3 regions of the Ureibacillus thermosphaericus genome follow, and region 3 is predicted to be linked to each of the others. Evidence: a T-box and tRNA genes for the amino acid it is inferred to sense, from the RefSeq annotation. Region 3 holds a T-box; the other regions hold tRNA genes.
The links. The T-box of region 3 lies ahead of pheS (phenylalanine--tRNA ligase subunit alpha). A T-box ahead of a tRNA ligase gene usually reads a tRNA of that ligase, here a tRNA-Phe.
Positions count from the first base shown of each region.

Region 1: it has a tRNA-Phe gene. The T-box ahead of pheS (phenylalanine--tRNA ligase subunit alpha) is inferred to sense a tRNA for this amino acid. The anticodon was not compared.
Region 2: it has a tRNA-Phe gene. The T-box ahead of pheS (phenylalanine--tRNA ligase subunit alpha) is inferred to sense a tRNA for this amino acid. The anticodon was not compared.

Region 1 is NZ_AP018335.1:3,339,304-3,341,527, reverse strand. It holds rRNA gene UtA1_RS16190 (23S ribosomal RNA) at 1-523, shown strand, start outside; rRNA gene rrf (5S ribosomal RNA) at 646-761, shown strand; tRNA gene UtA1_RS16180 (tRNA-Asn) at 776-850, shown strand; tRNA gene UtA1_RS16175 (tRNA-Ser) at 859-951, shown strand; tRNA gene UtA1_RS16170 (tRNA-Glu) at 965-1,039, shown strand; tRNA gene UtA1_RS16165 (tRNA-Val) at 1,044-1,119, shown strand; tRNA gene UtA1_RS16160 (tRNA-Met) at 1,141-1,217, shown strand; tRNA gene UtA1_RS16155 (tRNA-Asp) at 1,222-1,297, shown strand; tRNA gene UtA1_RS16150 (tRNA-Phe) at 1,306-1,381, shown strand; tRNA gene UtA1_RS16145 (tRNA-Thr) at 1,389-1,464, shown strand; tRNA gene UtA1_RS16140 (tRNA-Tyr) at 1,473-1,557, shown strand; tRNA gene UtA1_RS16135 (tRNA-Trp) at 1,562-1,635, shown strand; tRNA gene UtA1_RS16130 (tRNA-His) at 1,662-1,737, shown strand; tRNA gene UtA1_RS16125 (tRNA-His) at 1,764-1,839, shown strand; tRNA gene UtA1_RS16120 (tRNA-Gln) at 1,874-1,948, shown strand; tRNA gene UtA1_RS16115 (tRNA-Gly) at 1,954-2,028, shown strand; tRNA gene UtA1_RS16110 (tRNA-Cys) at 2,036-2,109, shown strand; tRNA gene UtA1_RS16105 (tRNA-Leu) at 2,160-2,224, shown strand, end outside.
Region 2 is NZ_AP018335.1:2,857,379-2,859,602, reverse strand. It holds tRNA gene UtA1_RS13875 (tRNA-Thr) at 52-127, shown strand; tRNA gene UtA1_RS13870 (tRNA-Lys) at 132-203, shown strand; tRNA gene UtA1_RS13865 (tRNA-Gly) at 269-343, shown strand; tRNA gene UtA1_RS13860 (tRNA-Leu) at 349-437, shown strand; tRNA gene UtA1_RS13855 (tRNA-Arg) at 454-530, shown strand; tRNA gene UtA1_RS13850 (tRNA-Pro) at 543-619, shown strand; tRNA gene UtA1_RS13845 (tRNA-Ala) at 631-706, shown strand; tRNA gene UtA1_RS13840 (tRNA-Met) at 731-804, shown strand; tRNA gene UtA1_RS13835 (tRNA-Ile) at 811-887, shown strand; tRNA gene UtA1_RS13830 (tRNA-Ser) at 917-1,009, shown strand; tRNA gene UtA1_RS13825 (tRNA-Met) at 1,030-1,106, shown strand; tRNA gene UtA1_RS13820 (tRNA-Asp) at 1,111-1,186, shown strand; tRNA gene UtA1_RS13815 (tRNA-Phe) at 1,194-1,266, shown strand; tRNA gene UtA1_RS13810 (tRNA-Gly) at 1,273-1,346, shown strand; tRNA gene UtA1_RS13805 (tRNA-Ile) at 1,349-1,425, shown strand; tRNA gene UtA1_RS13800 (tRNA-Asn) at 1,431-1,505, shown strand; tRNA gene UtA1_RS13795 (tRNA-Ser) at 1,509-1,601, shown strand; tRNA gene UtA1_RS13790 (tRNA-Glu) at 1,613-1,684, shown strand; rRNA gene rrf (5S ribosomal RNA) at 1,762-1,877, shown strand; tRNA gene UtA1_RS13780 (tRNA-Val) at 1,885-1,960, shown strand; tRNA gene UtA1_RS13775 (tRNA-Thr) at 1,969-2,044, shown strand; tRNA gene UtA1_RS13770 (tRNA-Lys) at 2,049-2,120, shown strand; tRNA gene UtA1_RS13765 (tRNA-Leu) at 2,134-2,218, shown strand.
Region 3 is NZ_AP018335.1:2,696,097-2,698,320, reverse strand. It holds gene UtA1_RS12975 (TrmH family RNA methyltransferase) at 1-323, shown strand, start outside; T-box leader at 471-699, shown strand; gene pheS (phenylalanine--tRNA ligase subunit alpha) at 822-1,859, shown strand; gene pheT (phenylalanine--tRNA ligase subunit beta) at 1,872-2,224, shown strand, end outside.

The DNA of each region.
Region 1 (2,224 bases), 640 kb from region 3:
AAGACGGGCTTAGTGATCCGGTGGTTCCGCATGGAAGGGCCATCGCTCAACGGATAAAAGCTACCCCGGGGATAACAGGCTTATCTCCCCCAAGAGTCCACATCGACGGGGAGGTTTGGCACCTCGATGTCGGCTCATCGCATCCTGGGGCTGTAGTCGGTCCCAAGGGTTGGGCTGTTCGCCCATTAAAGCGGTACGCGAGCTGGGTTCAGAACGTCGTGAGACAGTTCGGTCCCTATCCGTCGTGGGCGTAGGAAATTTGAGAGGAGCTGTCCTTAGTACGAGAGGACCGGGATGGACACACCGCTGGTGTACCAGTTGTCTTGCCAAAGGCACCGCTGGGTAGCTATGTGTGGACGGGATAAGTGCTGAAAGCATCTAAGCATGAAGCCCCCCTCAAGATGAGATTTCCCATTGCATAAGCAAGTAAGATCCCTCAAAGACGATGAGGTAGATAGGTCCGAGGTGGAAGCACGGTGACGTGTGGAGCTGACGGATACTAATCGATCGAGGACTTAACCAATCATTTCAATGTCGTTATCCAGTTTTGAGAGAACAACCTCTCGTTATTAAAAAATATAAAAAATACTTGAAAAAAGTATAGAATATGATATAATAATACTTGTCTTTCGGTAAGGAATAAAGCCTAGTGGCGATAGCAAAGAGGTCACACCCGTTCCCATACCGAACACGGAAGTTAAGCTCTTTAGCGCCGATGGTAGTAGGGGGCTTCCCCCTGTGAGAGTAGGACGTTGCTAGGCTTATATAAAATCATTCCGAAGTAGCTCAGTGGTAGAGCAACCGGCTGTTAACCGGTTGGTCGTAGGTTCGAATCCTACCTTCGGAGCCATTCTTCTTGGAGAGTTGTCCGAGAGGCTGAAGGAGCACGATTGGAAATCGTGTAGACGGGGATAACCTGTCTCAAGGGTTCAAATCCCTTACTCTCCGCCATAATTAAGAGATTGGCCCCTTGGTCAAGTGGTTAAGACACCGCCCTTTCACGGCGGTAACACGGGTTCGAATCCCGTAGGGGTCACCAATTCGGAGGATTAGCTCAGCTGGGAGAGCACCTGCCTTACAAGCAGGGGGTCGGCGGTTCGATCCCGTCATCCTCCACCATAAAAAAACAATTAACATTATCGCGGGGTAGAGCAGTCTGGTAGCTCGTCGGGCTCATAACCCGGAGGTCGCAGGTTCAAATCCTGTCCCCGCAACCAAAGTGGTCCCGTGGTGTAGCGGTTAACATGCCTGCCTGTCACGCAGGAGATCGCGGGTTCGAGTCCCGTCGGGACCGCCATAAAAAGTGGGTCGGTAGCTCAGTTGGTAGAGCATTTGACTGAAGATCAAAGTGTCGGCGGTTCGATTCCGTCCCGACCCACCATAAATATGCCGGTGTAGCTCAATTGGCAGAGCAACTGACTTGTAATCAGTAGGTTGAGGGTTCGATTCCTTTCGCCGGCACCATACTTTCCGGAGGGGTAGCGAAGTGGCTAAACGCGACGGACTGTAAATCCGTTCCCTTTGGGTTCGGCGGTTCGAATCCGCCCCCCTCCACCATTACAGGGGCATAGTTTAACGGTAGAATAGAGGTCTCCAAAACCTTTGGTGTGGGTTCGATTCCTACTGCCCCTGCCATTTTTAATTTTCACCAAGATATTTTGGCGACTGTGGCGAAGTGGTTAACGCATCGGATTGTGGATCCGACATACGTGGGTTCGATTCCCATCAGTCGCCCCATACATATTTTAATATACCTGCTTTTGGCGGCTGTGGCGAAGTGGTTAACGCATCGGATTGTGGATCCGACATACGTGGGTTCGATTCCCATCAGCCGCCCCATAAAATAGAATAAAAGTTGTTTATATAATATTATTGGGGTATAGCCAAGTGGTAAGGCAACGGATTTTGATTCCGTCATGCCCAGGTTCGAATCCTGGTACCCCAGCCATTCAAGCGGAAGTAGTTCAGTGGTAGAACACCACCTTGCCAAGGTGGGGGTCGCGGGTTCGAACCCCGTCTTCCGCTCCAGTAATTTGGCGGCTTAGCCAAGCGGTAAGGCACGGGTCTGCAACACCCTTATCACCGGTTCGAATCCGGTAGCCGCCTCCAAATAAATAAATATCGGTTTAACCGATTTATTTTTTTCTCTTTTTTATTATGCCGATGTGGCGGAATTGGCAGACGCGCACGACTCAAAATCGTGTTCCCAAAAGGAGTGTGGGTT
Region 2 (2,224 bases), 160 kb from region 3:
AATTAGGAAATCACCAGTTCATTCTATTGTCCTCCATCGCTAAAAATATATGCCGGTGTAGCTCAATTGGCAGAGCAACTGACTTGTAATCAGTAGGTTGAGGGTTCGATTCCTTTCGCCGGCACCATCATGAGCCATTAGCTCAGTGGTAGAGCATCTGACTTTTAATCAGAGGGTCGAAGGTTCGAGTCCTTCATGGCTCATCCCGTTCACTTTAATATATTAACAATGATAAAATAATTAAAGATTAAGTATTCCACTTAATTTTGCGGAAGTAGTTCAGTGGTAGAACACCACCTTGCCAAGGTGGGGGTCGCGGGTTCGAACCCCGTCTTCCGCTCCAATAATGCCGGGGTGGCGGAATTGGCAGACGCACAGGACTTAAAATCCTGCGGTAGGTGACTACCGTACCGGTTCGACTCCGGTCCTCGGCACCATGTAAAATAGAAGTTAGCGCCAGTAGCTCAATTGGATAGAGCGTCTGACTACGGATCAGAAGGTTGTGGGTTCGACTCCTGCCTGGCGCGCCAAAAAAAGTGAACCGGGAAGTAGCTCAGCTTGGTAGAGCACTTGGTTTGGGACCAAGGGGTCGCAGGTTCGAATCCTGTCTTCCCGACCAGCAGGAACTACGGGGCATTAGCTCAGCTGGGAGAGCGCCTGCCTTGCACGCAGGAGGTCAGCGGTTCGATCCCGCTATGCTCCACCAAATTATAAATGAATAACAATTGACGGCGGTGTAGCTCAGCTGGCTAGAGCGTACGGTTCATACCCGTGAGGTCGGGGGTTCGATCCCCTCCACCGCCATCTTAAGGACCTTTAGCTCAGTTGGTTAGAGCAGACGGCTCATAACCGTCCGGTCGCAGGTTCGAGTCCTGCAAGGTCCACCAAAGGTTGAAAAGATAGATAAGAAACAAATGGAGGAATACCCAAGTCTGGCTGAAGGGATCGGTCTTGAAAACCGACAGGCGGGTCAAACCGCGCGGGGGTTCGAATCCCTCTTCCTCCACCATAACATAAAATAATTATTATCGCGGGGTAGAGCATTCTGGTAGCTCGTCGGGCTCATAACCCGGAGGTCGCAGGTTCAAATCCTGCCCCCGCAACCAAAGTGGTCCCGTGGTGTAGCGGTTAACATGCCTGCCTGTCACGCAGGAGATCGCGGGTTCGAGTCCCGTCGGGACCGCCATAAATACGGGTCGGTAGCTCAGTTGGTAGAGCATTTGACTGAAGATCAAAGTGTCGGCGGTTCGATTCCGTCCCGACCCACTTGATGCGGGTGTAGTTTAATGGTAAAACCTCAGCCTTCCAAGCTGATGTCGTGGGTTCGATTCCCATCACCCGCTCCAATGGGCCTATAGCTCAGCTGGTTAGAGCGCACGCCTGATAAGCGTGAGGTCGATGGTTCAAGTCCATTTAGGCCCACCATATATTCCGAAGTAGCTCAGTGGTAGAGCAATCGGCTGTTAACCGATTGGTCGTAGGTTCGAATCCTACCTTCGGAGCCATAAGGAGAAGTACTCAAGAGGCTGAAGAGGCGCCCCTGCTAAGGGTGTAGGTCGGGGTAACCCGGCGCGAGGGTTCAAATCCCTCCTTCTCCGCCATACATAGCCGTGGCCCCTTGGTCAAGTGGTTAAGACACCGCCCTTTCACGGCGGTAACACGGGTTCGAATCCCGTAGGGGTCATAAAAATAATAAAAAAAATAAAAAAATCTCTTGAAAAAGAGATTGAATATGATAAAATAATTCTTGTCCTTAATAAGTCTAGTGACGATGGCAAAGAGGATACACCCGTTCCCATACCGAACACGGAAGTTAAGCTCTTTAGCGCCGATGGTAGTAAGGGGCTTCCCCTTGTGAGAGTAGGACGTTGCTAGGCTTGATATGGAGGATTAGCTCAGCTGGGAGAGCACCTGCCTTACAAGCAGGGGGTCGGCGGTTCGATCCCGTCATCCTCCACCATGATATATGCCGGCGTAGCTCAATTGGCAGAGCAACTGACTTGTAATCAGTAGGTTGAGGGTTCGATTCCTTTCGCCGGCACCATCATGAGCCATTAGCTCAGTGGTAGAGCATCTGACTTTTAATCAGAGGGTCGAAGGTTCGAGTCCTTCATGGCTCATCAATAAACATTTGCGGGTGTGGCGGAATTGGCAGACGCACTAGACTTAGGATCTAGCGCCTTACGGCGTGGGGGTTCGACTCCCTTCACCCGCACCATTTAGA
Region 3 (2,224 bases):
TATATAATCCAAAGACATTGCGTTCGGCGCAAGGATCTCACTTCCATATTCCGGTAATTCGCGGAAATTTAATGGATTGGGTTGAAAAATTAAAAGAAAGAAACATTCCTTTGTATGGAACTGCTCTTGAAAATGCAGTTGATTATAGAGAATTACATAAGTCAGGAAGTTTCGCCTTAATTGTAGGAAATGAAGGTAGCGGTGTTCAAAAGGAATTGCTCGAGCAAACGACTCAAAACGTGATGATTCCGATTTTAGGACAAGCAGAATCGTTGAATGTGGCGGTTGCTACAGGGATTTTATTATATCATTTCATCGATTAACGAACTCTTACTTTTGCTTCTCGATTGAAGTAAAAGTAAGAGTTTTTCATTAAACGGATTGGATAATTATACAAGGTAGATACTTGAAACATAATCCAATTTATCGTAGAATAGTCTAAGATTTTTCCAATCATATGTGAATAAAGTGGAAATGCGTTGGAGCGGGAAGAGTAAATATTCAAACACTGCATTTCAGGGAGCATAAGCCATGACTGGAAGCTTATGTATGCAGCGAATATTGAAGTTCACCCCGCGAGCAGCATCCAGGACCAGAGTAAAGCTCTGTAAAGGATTGCCGGAGAATGCCGTTATGTCAATGAAGTGATTGCATTTTGCAATAACTAGGGTGGTACCGCGAATGTTCCTCGTCCCTTGAATTGGGGCGAGGTTTTTTTTTTGATTTGTAACATGTGAGTATGTCACAAAAAATGTAAATTTTGTAACAAATAATGGTAATTATTCAAACAAAAAATATTTTTCATTTAAGGAGGTTACATGATGGAACAGCAACTAAAACAAATTGAGCAAGAAGCCATTGAGAAAATTGCTGCATGCATGAACTTAAAAGAACTGAATGATGTTCGTGTTCAATATTTAGGGAAAAAAGGGTCCATTACGGAAGTATTAAAAGGAATGGGGAAACTTTCTCCTGAAGAGCGTCCTAAAATGGGGGCTCTAGCCAATACAGTTCGTGAAAAAGTAACTGAAGCGTTGGAGCAACGTGTCAAAGTATTAGAAGAACAACAAATTCAAGAACAACTAGAAAAGGAATCCGTCGATGTAACACTTCCTGGACGTAAAGTGCGCCTTGGCAACAGACATCCTTTAACGCGTGTTGTTGAAGAATTGGAAGATTTATTCATCTCCATGGGATATGAAATTGCAGAAGGTCCAGAAGTGGAAATGGATTATTATAACTTTGAAGCATTGAATTTGCCAAAAGGGCATCCTGCTCGCGACATGCAAGATACTTTCTACATTACGGAAGAAACGTTATTACGTACGCATACATCGCCGGTGCAAGCTAGAACAATGCTTGCGAAAAAAGGCAAACCGTTCCGTATTATTTGCCCGGGAAAAGTGTATCGTCGTGACACAGACGATGCTACTCACTCACACCAATTTATGCAAATTGAAGGGCTCGTGGTAGGAGAAAACATTCGTATGAGCGACCTAAAAGGTACGTTAGATAAACTCGCGAAAAAAATGTTTGGTGAAGATCGAGAAATTCGTCTCCGCCCAAGTTTCTTCCCGTTCACAGAACCATCTGTTGAAATGGATATTTCTTGTTTCCGCTGTGGAGGAAATGGCTGTAACGTATGTAAACATACAGGATGGATTGAAATACTAGGTGCCGGCATGGTGCATCCTAACGTACTGAAAATGGGTGGATATGATCCGAAAAGATTCTCTGGTTTTGCCTTTGGTATCGGTGTAGAACGTATTGCGATGTTGAAATATGGTGTGGAAGATATTCGAAACTTCTATATCGATGACATTCGATTCTTATCACAATTCCGACGTACAGAAGGGTAAGGGGGTATTAATATGTTAGTTTCATTAAATTGGTTGCAAGAATATGTAGATACACAAGGGCTGTCACCTGAAGATTTAGCAGAAAAAATTACTCGTGCTGGAATTGAAGTCGATTCCGTCATCGATCGATCTCAAGGAATGACGAATATCGTTGTTGGTCATGTCGTATCAAAGGAGAAGCATCCAGATGCAGATAAATTAAGCATTTGCCAAGTAGATGTAGGTACGGATGTAAGACAAATTATTTGTGGTGCACCGAATGTGGAAGCCGGCCAAAAAGTAATCGTTGCATTACCTGGTGCAAAACTTCCGGGTGGAATCAAAATTAAAAAAGCGAAAATGCGCGGTCAAGAATCGAATGGAAT